DNA from 2 places in the Micromonospora sp. NPDC003816 genome. Region 1 is predicted to be linked to the other one. Evidence: riboswitches for the same ligand, from Rfam matches in the RefSeq annotation. Region 1 holds a riboswitch; the other holds the start of a gene.

Region 1 (10,228 bases):
GCCGCCCCGCCAGATCTTCGCCGTGCCGCCCAGGTCGATGTCCCAGTCGTACTCGGCGCTGCCGGCCCGGATCTGGTCGAAGCCCTGCGCGTACGCCACGATCTTGGAGGCGAGCAGCGCCCGGCGTACGTCCTCGATGAACGCCTCGCGGTCGGCGACCTGCCACTTCTCCCCGGAGTCCGGGAACGCCCGCACGGCGGCCTCACGCTGGTCGACGTGACCGGAGAGCGACCGGGCGAACGTCGCCTCGGCGATGCCGGTGATCGGGATGCCGAGGTCGAGGGCGATCTGGACGGTCCACCGGCCGGTGCCCTTCTGCTCGGCCCGGTCCTGTACCACGTCCACGAACGCCTCGCCGGTGGCGGCGTCGGTGTGCGCCAGCACGTCGGCGGTGATCTCGATCAGGAAGGACTCCAGCTCGCCGGAGTTCCACTCCCGGAAGATCTCCGCGAGTTCCGACGGGGTCGCGCCCAGTCCGGCGCGCAGCAGGTCGTACGCCTCGGCGATGAGCTGCATGTCGGCGTACTCGATGCCGTTGTGGACCATCTTCACGAAGTGCCCGGCACCGTCCGGCCCCACGTGCTCGCAGCAGGGCTCGCCCTCGACCTGCGCGGCGATCTTCTCGAAGATCGGCCCGAGCTTGCGGTACGACTCGGCCGACCCGCCCGGCATGATGCTCGGCCCCCAGAGGGCGCCCTCCTCGCCGCCGGAGACGCCGGTGCCGACGAAGTGCAGGCCCTTGGTCCGCAGCGCCTCCTCCCGGCGACGGGTGTCGGCGAAGTGCGCGTTGCCGCAGTCGATGATGATGTCGCCCTCTTCGAGCAGCGGCACCAACTCGTCGATCACCGCGTCGGTGGGGCCGCCCGCCTTGACCATGATGATCACCGCGCGCGGGCGCTCCAGCGCGGCGACGAAGTCCACCAGGGACTCCGTCGGCACGAAGGTGCCCTCGTCGCCGTGCTCGGCCACCAGCGACCGGGTCCGTTCCGGCGAGCGGTTGTGCAACGCCACGGTGAACCCGTTGCGGGCCAGGTTCCGGGCCAGGTTCCGACCCATCACCGCCAGCCCGGTCACACCGATCTGCGCCGTAGCCCGATCCGCCATCCTCGTCGCCACCTTCCGCCGTCTACCTGTAGTGCTGCGACGGTATCGCGGCCGGACCCCGGACCGCGCCGTCCCCCCACCGCTGGTCATCAGGTGGTCGCGTAGCGCACGGCACCGGGTTGCCGATAATCCGGATGCGTTCCGCTCTCCGGCCGGGATAGCGTGCGGGCATGCGCTACTGACACCCGCTTCATCGAGCCGGTCCGCCGCCCCTGTGGCCGTGGACCCGTCGCTTCCGGGTGTCCGCGCGTCCCTCTCGTCGCCGTTGACGCGACGTCCTCCGTGGCCGCTCCGGAACGACCTTCCGCTGATTCCGCCCGACCGCCGTCCGGCGGTCCCCACCGACGGCGGTGGCGTGGCGTACGCGCCGACACCGCCGAGCGAGGAGGCTCCGATGCCTGCCAGCCGTAAACCGAAGAAGTCCCGTGGTGCCGCCCGGCTGTCCACGGTGACGCCGCCCCACGTCGACGCGTCGACCGACGCGGTCACCCCACCGCTCGGACTGCCGCCCCTGGTACGGCCCTCCGCCGGGCTCACGTCCCCGGCGGCGTCGTTGCCTCCGGTCGACACGTCCAGGTCGGACCTCACAGACCGGGAGCCGCCGGGCGCACCGCCCGCGCCGACCACCGGTCCGACAGCCTCCGGCCGGGGCAAGGGGGTCCGTTCCGACCGTGGACAGCGTGTCGGAGCGGGCCGGCAGTACGCCTTCCGGCGCAAGTGAGCGACCGGGGCACCGTACGGTGTGGCTGAAAGGTGGGTGGATCTGTTGTCGCTCCGACGACAACAGATCCACCCACCCCCGGCGCGCGGCTCAGCCGATCAGCGGACGGAAGGTGCCGAGCGCGACGCTGACGCCCAACGCGGCGGCGGCCAGCGTCGCCGCGACGACCATCAGCAGCCAGTCGGCCGCGCCGAAATACTGCCGGCGGGCGACGGTACGCGGCACCCCCGCGTCGAAGCCGCGCGCGTCCATCGCGACCGCCAGCCGGGTGCCCCGGCGGATCGCGCCGACCAGCAGCGTGAACGCGGTGGAGACGAAGAGCCGCAGTTTCGCCACCGGGTTGCGTCCCGCCTCGACACCACGTGCCCGGCGGGCCATGACGATCATCTGCCACTCCTGCCCGAGCAACGGGAGCAGCCGGAACGCCGCCAGCGCGCCGATCGCGAACCGGGCCGGTGCGCGGGCGTTCTGCACCAGCGCGTCGGCAAGGTCGGTCGGATCGGTGGTGGCGAAGACGATCACGCCGGGCAGTGCCACCGCGAACAGCCGCAGCACCAGGCCGAGCGCGGTGAGCAGCACCGCCGAGGTGACCACGACCGGTCCGGCGTCGAGCAGGACCCGGCCCGAGCGGTCCGCGGCGAAGAGCACCAGCGTCACCAGTACGCCGACGGCGGCGGCGAGCAACGGCCACACCCGGCGGAACAGCACCCGGTAGCGCACGCCGAACAGCGGCAGGACCGCCAACTCGATTGCGATCGCGATCGCCGGTGCGACCGGGTCCAGCGTCGCCAGCAGCGGAAACGCGAACAGCAGCGCCGCCGCCAGCTTGGCCACCGGATTGCGCCGGGCCAGTGGCGCGTCCGGCCGGGCGACCGGTTCGAAGTCGATCATCGGTCCGCCGCCGGAGGAGACGACGGGGCCTCGGCGGCCGGTGGGCGCGTCAGCGTCAGCGTCCGGTCGGCGAGCGCGGCGACGAACTCGGCGTCGTGGGTGACCGTCACCAGGGCGTGACCGGCGTCGCGTAGCTCCGCGAACAGGTCCACCAGCTCCCGCCAGGTGCGTCGGTCCTGGCCGAAGGTGGGCTCGTCGCAGATCAGCAGCCGGGGCGCGGTGGCCAGGGCGGTCGCGACGCTCAGCCGCCGCGCCTCGCCGCCGGAGAGGGTGTACGGGTTCGCCCCGGCCAGGCGGTCCAACCGCAGCCGTTGCAGCAACTCGTCGACGCGTCGGCGGACCGCCGTCTCGGTGGCGCCGGTCCGTCGGGGGCCGAGTGCCAGTTCGTCGAAGACCGTGCCGGTGACGAACTGGTGCTCCGGGTCCTGGAACACCGAGCCGATCCGGCGGGCCAGCGCGGGTGCCCGCCACCGGTGCGGTGGGGTGCGGGCGTCGGCCCCGGCCAGCTCGACGCCGGCCGCCAGCCGCCCGGTGCCCGGCTTGAGCAGCCCGCCGAGCAGCACCGCGAGGGTGGACTTGCCGGCGCCGTTGGGGCCGAGCACGGCGAGTGCCGCTCCGGCGCGTACCGCCAGGTCGGTGGCGGCCAGCCGGGGCGGGTGGCCGAGCCGGTCGGCGGTGAGCAACACCTCGCCGGGGCCGGTGGTGGCCCGGCGCGGCGGGATCTGGCGGCCGGGCACCCAGACGCCGTCGGCGGCGAGGGCGTCGCCGTGGGCGGCGAACACGGCCTCCGGCGGGCCGTCGACGCGGACGCCGCCACCGGCGTCGAGCACCACCACCCGGTCGACCAGCGGCAGGGCGTCGGCCACCCGGTGCTCGACCAGGATCAGGGTGGTGTCGCCGTGGACCGCGCGGCCCACGGCGGCACGGACCAGGTCGGCCCCGGCCGGGTCGAGGTTGGCGGTGGGTTCGTCGAGCAGCAGCAGGTGGGGACGGAGCGCGAGCACGCCGGCCAGGGCGAGCCGCTGCTGTTCGCCGCCGGAGAGCGCGGCGGTGGGGCGGTCGCGGGGGTACGGGAAGCCGACCCGGCGCAGCGCCTCGTCCACCCGGGACCAGATCTGCGTGGCGGGTACGCCCCGGTTCTCCAGCCCGAACGCGACGTCGTCGCCGCTGCGGGCCATGACGAGCTGGGACTGCGGATCCTGGAAGACGATGCCGACTCGCTCGCGGATCTCGGCGGGCGGCCGGCCGTCGATCTCGATGCTGCCCTCCTGTTCGCCGGAGTCCTCCGGCAGCAGTCCGGCCAGCGCGGCGAGCAGGGTGCTCTTGCCGGCGCCGGAGGGCCCGAGCAGCAGTAGCCGCTCGCCTCGGCGTACCCGCAGGTCCACGCCGCGCACCGCCCAGGCGCGCCGCCCGGCGTGGCGCCAGCCGAAGCCGCGCAGCCGCACCTCACCCACCCGCCACCCCCGTCTCTCGTGCCCGACCCGTCGGTGGCCCGGTGGAGCCGGTCGGGCCGGCTCCACCGGGCGTGGTCAGACCAGGTTCCGCTCGCGACCGGCGGGGAAGCGGTCCAGGACGCCGGTGCCGGCGAGCGCCTTGGTGAGCGCGTAGCCGCCGGCACCGGCGATCACGGTGGCGCTGAGCACGGTGAGCAGCGCGTACGGGATGCGGTAGGTGCCCAGCTCGTACGCGGCGTTCCAGGTGAAGAAGTCGAACAGGGCGGCGCCGAGGCCGGTCATCGCGCCGGCGAGCAGCGCCGTCGGCAGCCGGAACGAGCGGTACCGGAAGGCGGCGAAGGCCATCTCCGCCCCGAGGCCCTGGATCAGGCCCTGGACGATGGTGACACCGCCCCACTCGGAGCCCAGCAACGCGGAGACCGTCGCCGCGACCGCCTCGCAGAACAGCGCGGCACCCGGCTTGCGGATCACCAGCCCGCCGAGCACCGCCGGGACCAGCCAGACGCCGTACATGACGGCCTGGCTGGCCGGGAAGAAGGCGAAGGCCGGGTCGACCGCCCGCCAGAGCAGGCCCCAGGCCCAGAAGATGACACCGAAGCCGACGGCGATCACCGCGGCCACGACGATGTCGACGGTGCGCCACCGGGTGGTGGTCGGTTGGCTCATGAGTGCTCCCAGTCCAGTGTCGAACCAGGCAAGACGCACGCCGCGACCGGCGTGGCCGGGCGTGGCGGGCTGGAGGTGGACCGAACTCCCTGCGCTGGCATTACCCAGATCAGGTACGGAGGGTCTGCGGGCGGACCCGCACTCTCAGCGCTGTGCGCTCCCCTGTCGGAGGTGGTGTTGTCCCGCCGACGCTAACACCTTCGAAGATCGACGGACAATGTGATCTACGCAGGTCATGCCGGTTGCCGACGACCGTTGGTTCCGGAGGTGCCCACCGGGCGCGGGAACCCGCCCGGTTTCGTGACATCCATCGACGTCATCGGCTCCGGACGGTAATCTCAGGCCGCCGATCCACGAGGGCCGAGAGGCGGCAGGGTGAGCACAGACACGGACCATGCCGTGCCGGCCGGTGAACCGGAGGGTCGTCCGACGGGCGTGGCCACCGAGGAACGTCCGGCCGGGCCGGGCGGCGGCGAGCCGCCCCGACGTTGGCTCGGCGACCGGATCGGTTCGGTGGAGATCCTGGCGGCGCTGCTGGTCCTGCTGATCATCTTTCGTGATCCGTTGGCCGGGGCGCTCGACGATCCCCGCATCCAGACGTGGACCACCGTGTTCGTCTCGATCATGGTGCAGGCGGTGCCGTTCCTGGTCTTCGGCATCCTCCTCTCCGCCGTGATCGCCGTCTTCGTACCCCGGTCGTTCTGGGCCAGGGCGTTGCCCCGGCACCCGGCGCTCGCGGTGCCGGCGGCCAGCGCGGCCGGTGTGGTGCTGCCGGGCTGCGAGTGCGGGTCGGTGCCGATCGCGGGCTCGCTGATCCGCCGGGGCGTCACGCCGGCGGCGGCCCTGGCCTTCCTGCTGGCCGCCCCGGCGGTCAACCCGATCGTGCTCGTCGCCACGGCGGTCGCCTTCCCCAACAATCCGGAGATGGTCCTCGCCCGGGGGGTCGCCAGCCTGATCGTGGCAATGATCATGGGGTGGCTCTGGCTGCGGCTCGGCCGCACCGAGTGGATCAAGATGCCGCGTCGCCCGGAGCTGGACGATCCCCGGCGGAGCCGGGCCTTCTGGGCCGCCGTCCGGCACGACGTCACCCACGCCGGTGGCTTTCTGGTGCTCGGCGCGATGGCCGCCGCCAGCATCAACGTGCTGGTGCCGGAACGCTGGCTCCAGACCCTCGCGGACAACGCCTGGCTGTCGATCCTGGCGCTGGCGCTGCTGGCCGTCCTGCTCTCGCTCTGTTCCGAGGCGGACGCCTTCGTCGCGGCCTCGCTGTCGCAGTTCTCCCTCACGTCCCGACTGGTCTTCCTGGTGGTGGGGCCGATGGTCGACCTCAAGCTGATCTCGATGCAGGCCGGTGTCTTCGGCCGGCGGTTCGCCTTCCGGTTCGCGCCGGCCACGTTCGCGGTCGCCCTGCTGATGGCCACCGGAGTCGGGATGGTGCTGCTGTGAACCGACAGGCGCAAGCGGTGATCCTGCTGCTGCTCGGCGGGGCGGTGATCCGGGCCAGCGTCACCGACCTCTATCTGCGGTACGTCAAGGAGGGCCTGCGCCCGTTCCTGATCGCCGCCGGTCTGCTGCTCGTGGTCGCCGCGGTGATGACCCTCTGGCACGAACTGCGTCCCTCCGCGCCCCGCGCGACGGCCCCGACCGGCGGCGGGTCCACCGGCCCGGTGAGCGGTCCCGCCCCGGTGGCGACGGGCCAGACCGACGAGCACGACGACCACGGCCACCACGAGCCCCGGATCGGCTGGCTGCTCATCCTGCCCGTGCTCGGGCTGCTGCTGGTCGCCCCGCCGGCCCTCGGGTCGTACGCGGCGGGGCAGGCCGGCACCGCGCTGAACGCCCCCCGCGAGTCCGACTACCCACCCCTGCCGGAGGGCGACCCGGTGCGGGTCAGCGTGCTCGACTACGCCTCCCGGGCACTGTTCGACCGGGGCACCTCGATCGGCGACCGGCGGGTGGTCCTCACCGGGTTCCTCGCCACCGGCGCCGGTGGCGAGCCGATTCTCGCCCGGATGGTGCTCTCCTGCTGCGCCGCCGACGGTCGGCCGATCAAACTCGGGCTCACCGGTGACGTGCCGGTCGGGCTGCCCAACGACAGTTGGGTCGAGGTGGTCGGCCGCTACAGCGACCGGATCGGGCGGGACCCGGTCAACGACGCCGAGATCCCGTACCTGGAGATCGAGTCGTGGCGGCAGGTGCCGGTGCCCAAGCGCCAGTACGAGTAGCGTTCCGGACATGCAGGTCGACGCCCGAGGTCTACGGTTCGAGATCCACCCCGGCGGCCCCGACTCGGGTGACCCGGTGCTACTGCTGCACGGCTTCCCCCAGCACTCGGGCGAGTGGGACGCGTTGGCGCCCGTCCTGCACGGCGCGGGCCTGCGCACGTACGCGCTGGACCAGCGGGGCTACTCGCCGCAGGCACGGCCGACCGAGGTGGCGGCGTACCGGCTGGGAGAGTTGGTCGCCGACGCGGTGGCGGTGCTCGACGCCCTCGGCGTGACGCGGGCGCACGTGGTCGGCCACGACTGGGGCGCCGTCGTCGCCTGGGCGCTCGCCGCCGGCCACCCCGACCGGGTACGCACGCTCACCGCGGTCTCCGTGCCGCACCCGGCCGCCATGGCGCACGCGTTGGCCCACGACCCGCAGCAGAAGGCGCGCTCGGCGTACATGCTGCTGTTCCGGCAGCAGGGCATGGCCGAGAAGACGCTGCTGGCGCTCGACGCGCTCGGGTTGCGGCGGCTGTTGCGCGACGTCGGTGACGACGCCCGGGTGGCCGCGTACGCCGACCCGCTGCGCGAGCCGGGCGCGCTCACCGCGGCGCTGAACTGGTACCGGGCGATGTCCCGCTCCGAGTTGGCGGCGGTCGGCCCGGTGTCGGTACCGACCACCTTCGTCTGGAGCGACCGTGACGTCGCCATCGGACGGACCGCCGCCGACGCCTGCGCCGCACACGTGACCGGTGACTACCGTCTCGTCGAGCTGTCCGGCGTCAGCCACTGGATCCCGGACGAGGCGCCCACGCCGTTGGCCGAGGCGATCCTGGCCCGCGCCCGCCCGACCGCCTGACGGGCCGCCCGACCGGCCGGACGGCGGCACGGGCCGTGCGGGAAGCTGGGTGGGGTCGTCGGGCGGCGGCGATCCGAGGGAGGCGGGAGAGAGCATGACGCTGAGTGCCGAGGGCTACCTGGCCGAGGTGACCGCGACGATGACCCGGGTGGCGGGCAGCCAGCGGGAGCAGGTGGGCCGGGCGGCCGACCTGATCGCCGAGGCGATCCGGGCCGACGGGGTGGTGCACGCCTTCGGTACCGGCCACTCGGAGGCCCTGGCGATGGAGATCGCCGGCCGGGCCGGCGGGCTGGTGCCGACCAACCGGATCGCCCTGCGGGACCTGGTGCTGCACGGCGGGGAGCCGGTCGACGTGCTGGGCCCGAAGCTGGAGCGGGACCCGTCGGTCGCGCATCGGCTCTACGACCTCGCCCCGATCGGCCCGCGTGACGTCTTCGTGCTCGCCTCGAACTCGGGCGTGAACGGGGCGATGGTGGAGTTCGCCTCGCTGGTCGTCGCGCGGGGCCATCCGCTGGTCGCGATCACCTCCGCCGCGCACTCGGCCCGGATGGAGTCCCGCCACCCGTCCGGGCGCAAGCTCGCCGACTTCGCCGACGTGGTGCTGGACAACGGTGCCCCGTACGGGGACGCGACGCTGCCACTGCCGTCCGGCGGTGCGGTGGGCGCGGTCTCCTCGATCACGGCGGCGTTGCTGGCCCAGCAGATCGTGGTCGAGGTGGTGGCCCGGTTGGTGGCCGCCGACGAGCAGCCGCCGGTCTACCTGTCGGCCAACATCGCCGGTGGCGACGCGCACAACGACGCGCTGGAGGCCCGTTACGCAGGGCGGATCCGGCGCGGTTCCTGAGTCGGTTTCGGGTCGTGCGCGGCGGGGCATCTGCGTTCCGCCGGTCGGGCGTGCCGACCGGGTGGAGCGTGTTCCCTCGGAGGTTCGCGGTGTCCAAGGAGACCGAGAAGCAGCGCTGGCAGCGGAACTTCGCTGACCTGCTTCAGGAGTTACGGGTCGCGCAGACCGGCGTACAGATTCTCTTCGCCTTCCTGCTCACCCTGCCGTTCAGTAACGGTTTCACGCGTACCACGGAATTCCAGCGCGACGTCTACGTCGTCGCGCTGATCGCGGCGGCCGGCGCCACCGCGATGATCATCTCGCCGGTGGCGTTCCACCGGGCCCTGTTCCGTCAGGGCCGCAAGCCGGAGCTGGTGCAGTTCGCCCACAAGATGGCCAGCGCCGGTCTCGCCTTCATGCTGGTCGCGATGGTCAGCTCGGTACTGCTGATCACCGATTTCGTGCTCGCCCGGCCGATCGCCTTCCTGCTCAGTGCGGTCACCGGCCTGTGGTTCCTCACGTTCTGGGTGATCCTGCCGTTCAGCCGTCGTAACTGGGGGGACGACGACATCGACGACGAGGAGGACCCGAGCGGGCTATCCCCGGGCTGACCCCGCCGGGTCTGGACCGCTTCCCCCACCCCCCACCATGGCCGCGTTGATCAAGAAGTTTTGGCCATGCCCCATGGGCTCGGACGGCGAAAACTTCTTGATCAACGCGGTGTCGGGGTTAGGGGGTGGGGGTTAGGGGCGGGGGTGGGAGTGGGGGTCGTGGAGGCCCAGGCGGCGGAGTTCGAGGGCGGCCAGGGCGTTGACGGTGGCGTCGTCGCCCTGGCGCCACGCCTCAGCGACGTCCGGGGAGATCCGGGTGAGCTTGCGCAGCGGTTGACCGGCCAGGGCGCGCAGGGCCAGCAGGTCCCGGCCGGCGGGAGCGGCGGCCAGAGCCGCCGCCGAGGCGGCCCGCCGCATCCAGCGCACCCGCAGTGGCAGCCAGCCGAACAGCACCAACCCCAGCGGGACCACCAGCAACCCGACGGCCAGCGCCACCGCCAACTGGTCGACCAGTTCCTGCTGGTCCCGCCCGGCCTCGGCGAGCGAACGGGCCGCGCCGGCCGCCCGCTCGAACGGGCCGGTCAGCTCGTCGCCCACCAACGGCACCCGGCCGACCTTGCCGCCCGCGTCGGCCAGGTTGTCGGCCAGTCCGCCGCCGGCCCCCTCCAGCTTCTGTCCGGGTACGGCCAGCTTCTGCACCAGATCGTGCAGCCAGAGCGCACCCCGGATCGCCACGTACACCCAGGCGACGACGAGCAGATCGGTGAGGAACTGGCGCAGCGCGGTCGGGAAACGATCAGCGTAGATCTTCACGCCGGACAGCGTGCCACGCCCCGGCGCGGCGAGCACTCCCACGGACGCCCGATCGTGCGGCAGGCGGGATCAGCGGGCGCAGTCCGGGCAGGTGCCGAAAATTTCCAGGGTGTGGCTGACGTCGGTGAAGCCGTGCTGG
Region 2 (6,498 bases), on a different contig from region 1:
TCTCCAGCGTCCAGTCGCCGTCCGGCGCGTTCTGCAGGATGAAGTTCGTCGGCCCGGTGTTGTCGGTGCCGTAGATGTCACCGTTGGGTACGTCGATGCTCAACGCCCCGTCGGCCACCAGGTAGGCGGTGGCGTCCTCCCGGAGGATCGCGTTCCACCGGCACTTGTCCAGCGCGGTCCCGCCGAACTCGTCGGACGGGTCGACCGGTCCGGCCGGCTCGTCCGGCGTCACCTGGAACCAGTCGAACGCGGCGTCCACCACCGGCGCGGTCGTGCCGCCGTTGAGGGCGAACAGGCCGATCCGGGGGTTCTCGATGCCCTCCAGCGCTGCCGCCCGACCGACCGGGGTGAAGGTCAGACCGTCGGACGAGAGCGACGCCGTCAGGCTGGTGCCGTCGCTGCTGATCCGCAGGTGGACGGTGTCACCGGCCGGTGCCGCGGTGCTGTCGGCACCCTCGTTGCGAGGCGTACCCGCGGTCTCCCGGATGAACTCCACCCGCCGGCTGCCGTTGTAGAGCAGGTCCACCTTGGCGTAGTTGTCGTCGTCGCCGTAGACCAGCAGGCCGGCCTGCTGGTAGTCGGCCGTCACCGGCAGGGTCACCTTGGTGGTGGCCTGCCAGGCGCCCGACGGTGCCGGTTGGAGCACCAGGTTGGTGGCGTCGTTGCGGCTGCCGTACAGGTCGCCGGCCGAGGTGGGCAGGCGCAGTGTGCCGTCGGAGACGGACAGGAGCTGGTTCTCCCGCACCACACTGGTCCAACGCTCCCGGTCCAGGGTAGTGCCGCCGAAGTCGTCCGAACGCGTGCCGACGCAGGAGGTGTTCGGCGCGTCGACCCGGACCGGCACGGTGGCGTACGAGAAGGCGCCCCGACTGTCGGTCACCGTCAGGGTCGCGGTGAAGTTGCCGGGCCGCTCGTACGTGTGCTCGGCCTGGAGCGTGTCGGCGGTGCCACCGTCACCGAAGTCCCACTCGTACGTCAGCGGGGTGTCGCCCTCCGGGTCGACGGCGGTGCCGCCGAACGCGACGGTGACCGGCGCGGTGCCGGTGCCCGGCGTGGCGGTGGCGGTGACCGTCGGCGGGGCGTTGTCGGTGACGCCCTTGCCGACGAAGTCCGCCCAGTTGACGTTGAACAGCGAACCGGAGCCGCCGCTCGGGTGCCGGGCCACGAAGAACAGAGATCCACTCGCCGGCCCGGTGACCGGGGCGGTGACGTCGGTGTACGTCTGCCAGTCACCGGTGCCCGGGACGGTGGCCGTGGCGACCACCGGTCCGTCGACCGCGCCGGCCCGGACCTCGATCACACCGCCCTCCACGCCGGAGGAGGCGCGGAACCGGATCTCGGAGATCTCGGTCAGGTCGGCCGGGTCCACCGACCACCAGTCACCGTCCTCGATGAAGCCGATGTTCTCACCACCGCCTGCGGTGTCGCCGGTGGCCTCGCGCTGCACGCCGGGCTCACCGCCGCCGGTGCCGTCGGCCGTGCGTCCGGTGTCGCTGAAGTACTCGGCCTGCTTGCGCTTCGGCTGGAGGATCTCGATGATCCGCCCGGTCAGCGGGCTGGCGCCGCCGGAGCCGCCCTTGTCGGTGTAGGTCGCCTCCAGCACGGTGAAGACGTCCGCCTCGGCGCCGTGACCGGCGGCGAGCTGGGTCTGCACCGTGCCGCTGCACCCGGTGTGCTGCTCCAGCGGGTGCGCGTGCTCGTCGTGCCCGAGCAGCACCTGGAGCTGGACGTCGGCGCAGTCGATCTCGCCGTCCTCCGGGTCGGTCACCTTGATCGAGTACTTGACCTGGTCGCCCCAGTTGAAGAAGCCACCGTTGGGCGGGAACTCGATCTCCACCGTCGGTGCGGTGTTGCCCACGGTCACCGGGACGTTCGCCACCGCCGTACGGCCGTTGGGGTTGGTCACGGTGAGCTGGGCGGTGTAGTTGCCGGCCTCGGCGTACGTGTGGGTGGGGTTCGCCTCGGTGGAGGTGCCGCCGTCGCCGAACGCCCAGGAGTACGTCAGCACGCCGCCGTCCGGGTCACGTGACCCGGCGCTGGAGAACTCGACCGTCAGCGGCGCCGGACCGGAGGTCGGCTCGGCGGAGGCCACCGCGATCGGGGCCCGGTCACCGGCGATGTAGTCGATCCGGTAGACGCCGGAGTTGTCGTTGTTGCCGCCGAAGCCGCTGCCCCACTCGATCAGGTACATCGCGCCGTCGGGGCCGAACTCGAAGTCCATCGGACGGATGAAGGTCATCCCGGTGAGCAACTGGTTGATGTCGACCAGTTCCCGCCCGTCGGCGCTGACCTGCATCGTGTACATCTTGGACTGGTTCCACTCGCCGAGCAGCGCCTTGCCGTCGTAGTACGCCGGCCACTTGCGGTCCGAGTCGAGGTCGGCGTCGTACCGGTAGACCGGGCCGCCCATCGGCGCGCCACCGCCACCGATCTCCGGGAACCGGGGGTCACCGCTGTAGCCGTAGTCGACGGTGGCCGCGATGGCCGGTGGCAGGTTGGTCAGGCCGGTGTTGTTGGGCGAGTTGTTCACCACGGCGGCGCAGTCGAACTTCGCTCCGCTCGGGCCGGACGGGAACTGGTAGTCGTTGTACGCCTGGTTCCCGCCGTGGCAGTACGGCCAGCCGTAGTTGCCGGCCTCGGCCACGATGTTCCACTCGACCAGGCCCGCCGGGCCACGGTTCGGGTTCGCCGAGGCGGCGTCCGGACCGTAGTCGGCGACGTAGAGGGTGTCGGTGGCCAGGTCGATGCCGATCCGGAACGGGTTGCGGAAGCCCATGCCGTAGATCTCCGGCCGGGTCTTCTCGGTGCCCGGCGGGAACAGGTTGCCCTCCGGGATGGTGTACGTCCCGTCGTCCTCCGGGTGGATCCGCAGGACCTTGCCGCGTAGGTCGTTGGTGTTGCCGGAGGTGCGCTGCGCGTCGTAGTCGGCACGGCCCGGACGCTCGTCGATCGGGGTGTACGCGTCCGACTGGAACGGGTTGGTGTTGTCGCCCGTGGCCAGGTAGAGGTTGCCGGCCGAGTCGAACGTCATGGTGCCGCCCGCGTGGCAGCAGGTGTTGCGCTGGGTGTCGACCTGGAGGACGACCTTCTCGGAGGCCGCGTCGATCGCGTCACCGCTCACCGTGAACCGGGACAGCACGTTGCGCGCCACCCCGTCGTTCGGCGCGTAGTAGAGGTACACCCAGTTGTTGGTGGCGAAGTCCGGGTCGAGGCGGATGCCGATCAACCCGTCCTCGTTGCCGGTGAAGACGTCGAGGTCGATGGCGGTGACCGTGTTGCCGGTGTCCGGCTTGACGATCTGCACCCGGCCGTCGCGCTCGATGTAGAAGACCCGGCCGTCCGCGGCCACGTCCAGCTCCATCGGGTTGCTGGTGTTGCTGTCCAGCGTCACCTTCTCGAAGCTGGCGGTCAGCGAGGCGCCGCAGTCGGCGTCCTGCACCCCGGCCGCGGTCCGGATGCCGCCGAGCAGATGACCGAGGAACTGCGGCTCGGCGTACGACTCGTTGGTGTGGCCGCCACCGGTGTACCAGGCCCGGCCGCCGTCGTAGTCCTGGCACCAGGCGATCGGGTGGTCGTGACCCATCGCGCCGGAGCCGGGGGAGTAGCTGGTCTCGTCCAGCGTGGCCAGCACGTGCACCTTGCCGCGCGGGTTGGTGCGGTAGTTGTACCACTCGTCGAACCGGGACCAACGGTCCGGCAGATCCGCGGTGGACGGGTGCGCCGGGTCCTCCACCTTGACCGTGGCCTGCTGGTTGGCCGGGTGGCTGTTGAAGTACGCCCCGACCAGGCCGCCGTACCACTCCCAGTCGTACTCGGTGTCGGAGGCGGCGTGGACGCCGGCGTACCCGCCACCGGCCCGGATGTAGCGCTCGAACGCCGCCTGCTGGTCGGCGTTGAGCACGTCACCGGTGGTGGAGAGCCAGATCACCGCCTGGTATCCGGCGAGGTTCTGGTCGGTGAAGGCGGTGCTGTCCTCGGTGGCGTCCACGGTGAACCCGTGTTCCGCGCCGAGCTGCTGGATGGCGGCGATGCCGCTCGGGATCGAACCGTGCCGGAAGCCGGCGGTCTTGGAGAAGACCAGCACCGAGAACGGGTCGGCCTCGGCCTGCGGGGCCGGCGCCTGGGCTACCGGAACGGGGGCGGCCTGGGCGGCGGGTGCGCCGGCGAGCGTGGTCGCGGCCAGTCCGAGGGTGAGAAGGGTGGCGGTCATGGGCACGCGCATACGGCGTGGTCGGAACACTCCGGTCTCCTTGATCCTTGCCGGACAGGGGTCGCGGGGGCCGGCTCGCCGAAGACCGTCCCTGATGGAGCCGCAGCCGGAGTGCCGTGCCAGGGCTTCCGTTGCGGCATTATGTCGAATCGCTGAACAAATTAATTCCGCTGAATCGATCCATGGCAAGGTTTCGATGGGTAACGTTTCGGTATCGGTGGGCTGTAATTACCGTTTTTATGTGTGAAGCACGCATTCCCCCTGTGCAAGGCGGGGTCCCCTGCTAACGCCTGCGGTAGAGGAAGGGACCCCTCCTAACGCCGGCGGCGGAGCAGGCTCCCCTGGCGGGACGCACCTTGGCAGGTCAGCGGATCTGTCGTACGGTGGCCACGCAAGTGACCCACGGGAGCCCGGTCGACCGGGCTGAGAGGGGGGCTGTGAGCCCCCGACCGTCGAACCTGATCCGGGTAATGCCGGCGCAGGGAGGAGAGTTGCCGTGCCGTCCCTGGGACGACTGCATCTGATCACCGACACCCGGCCCGGGCGGGATCCGCTCGCCGTGCTCCGGGCCGTACTGCCGGTGGCCCGTACCGAACTCCTGGTGCAGGTCCGGGTCGAGGACTCCGCGACCGACCGCGAGGCGTACGACCTGACCCGACGGGTCCTCGCCCTCTGCGCGCCGTACGCGGTCGACTGCCTGGTCAACGACCGGCTGCATGTGGCGTTGGCCACCGGCGCGGCCGGTGGTCACGTCGGCGCGGACGACCTGCCGGTCGCGGCGGCGCGGCAGGTGCTCGGCCCGGCCGCCGTGCTGGGGGCCACCGCCCGCGAACCGGCCTCGGCCACCGAGGCGGTCGGTGCCGGCGCGAGCTATCTGGGCGTCGGTCCGTGCCGGGCCACCACCACCAAGGACGGTTTGCCGCCGGCGATCGGCGTCTCCGGTCTGAGGGCGGTGGCCGAGGCGGTCACCGTGCCGGTGTACGCCATCGGCGGGGTGACGGTGGCGGACTTGCCCGCGCTGCGCGCCGCCGGGGCGTACGGGGTGGCGGTGGTCGGTGTGCTCTCGGCCGCCGCCGATCCGGCTCGCGTCGCGGCGGAGCTGATCGGAGCGTTGACGTGTTAGCAGGGGACCCTTCCTCTACCGCAGGCGTTAGCAGGGGGCCCTTCCTTACACCCGACGTAGCTGTCGTGGGTGGGGGGCCGATCGGGCTGGCGATCGCCTGGCGCTGTGCGGCGCGCGGGTTGCGGGTGGTGGTGCACGATCCCGCGCCCGGCTCGGGTGCCTCGCACGCCGCCGCCGGGATGCTCGCGCCGGTGGCTGAGGCGTACTTCGGCGAGCAGGAACTGACCGCCCTGCTCACCGAGTCGGCCGCCCGCTGGCCGGCGTTCGCCGCCGAGCTGACCGAGGCGACCGGCGCCGACATCGGCTACCGCACCGAGGGCACGCTGATGGTCGGGCTCACCGCCGACGACCTCGCCGAGGCGCGTCGCCTCTGGGCGTACCAGCAGGGACTGGGGTTGCCGGTGACGCCGCTGCGCCCCTCGCAGCTGCGCGACCGCGAGCCGGCGCTGGCGGTCCGGGTCCGTGGTGGGGCGCTCGCCGCCACCGACCACCAGGTCGACCCGCGCCGACTGGTGCCGGCACTGCGACTCGCCGCCGAGCGGGCCGGTGCGACGGTGGTCCCGGAGCCGGTGCGGACACCGGCCGACGTCCGCGCCCGGGTGACCGTGATCGCCGCCGGCTGCGGCGCGGCCGCCCTCACCGGGTTGCCGGTCCGCCCGGTGAAGGGCCAGGTGCTGCGGCTGCGCGCGCCCGACGGCGGTCCGCCGGGCTTCCGGCACGTCATCCGGGGGTACGCCGACGGCGAGCACGTCTATCTGGTGCCCCGCGACGACGGTGAGGTGGTCGTCGGGGCGACCGTCGAGGAGCGCTCCGATCTGGCGGTCGGTGCCGGCGCGGTGCTGCGACTGCTGCGTGCCGCGACCGATCTGTTGCCGGAACTGGCCGAGTACGACCTGGTGGAGGCGATCGCCGGGCTGCGCCCCGGCACCCCGGACAACGCCCCGATCCTGGGTCCGTTGCCGGGCCGGCCGGACGTGCTGGTCGCCACCGGTCACCACCGGCACGGCATCGTGCTCACCCCGGTGACCGCCGACCTGATCACCGACCTGGTGACCGGGGCGACCGTCGACACCATCGGCCGCCCGTTCCGCCCCGAGCGCTTCGCCGCCGACGTCGGACCGGGTGACCGGTTCGGCGCGTTCGTCGCCGACGCCGGACCGGGCGA

Evidence for each region. Region 1 has a riboswitch for thiamine pyrophosphate ahead of ACFYTT_RS29045 (ECF transporter S component). Riboswitches for the same ligand answer to the same signal wherever they lie in the genome.
Region 2: it holds a riboswitch for thiamine pyrophosphate, as region 1 does, so the genes downstream of both, ACFYTT_RS17365 (thiamine phosphate synthase) here and ACFYTT_RS29045 (ECF transporter S component) in region 1, are expected to answer to the same signal.

The regions. Positions count from the first base shown of each region.
Region 1 covers NZ_JBIANP010000016.1:8,996-19,223, reverse strand. Annotated here, with positions in the region: gene gndA (NADP-dependent phosphogluconate dehydrogenase) at 1-1,104, opposite strand, end outside; gene ACFYTT_RS29060 (hypothetical protein) at 1,499-1,825, shown strand; gene ACFYTT_RS29055 (energy-coupling factor transporter transmembrane component T family protein) at 1,916-2,716, opposite strand; gene ACFYTT_RS29050 (ABC transporter ATP-binding protein) at 2,713-4,170, opposite strand; gene ACFYTT_RS29045 (ECF transporter S component) at 4,246-4,836, opposite strand; TPP riboswitch at 4,905-5,010, opposite strand; gene ACFYTT_RS29040 (permease) at 5,212-6,282, shown strand; gene ACFYTT_RS29035 (TIGR03943 family putative permease subunit) at 6,279-7,061, shown strand; gene ACFYTT_RS29030 (alpha/beta fold hydrolase) at 7,072-7,902, shown strand; gene ACFYTT_RS29025 (sugar isomerase domain-containing protein) at 7,997-8,746, shown strand; gene ACFYTT_RS29020 (DUF6328 family protein) at 8,836-9,336, shown strand; gene ACFYTT_RS29015 (hypothetical protein) at 9,469-10,089, opposite strand; gene ACFYTT_RS29010 (Fur family transcriptional regulator) at 10,159-10,228, opposite strand, start outside.
Region 2 covers NZ_JBIANP010000004.1:350,089-356,586, forward strand. Annotated here, with positions in the region: gene ACFYTT_RS17360 (ThuA domain-containing protein) at 1-4,210, opposite strand, end outside; TPP riboswitch at 4,604-4,712, shown strand; gene ACFYTT_RS17365 (thiamine phosphate synthase) at 4,707-5,333, shown strand; gene thiO (glycine oxidase ThiO) at 5,327-6,498, shown strand, end outside.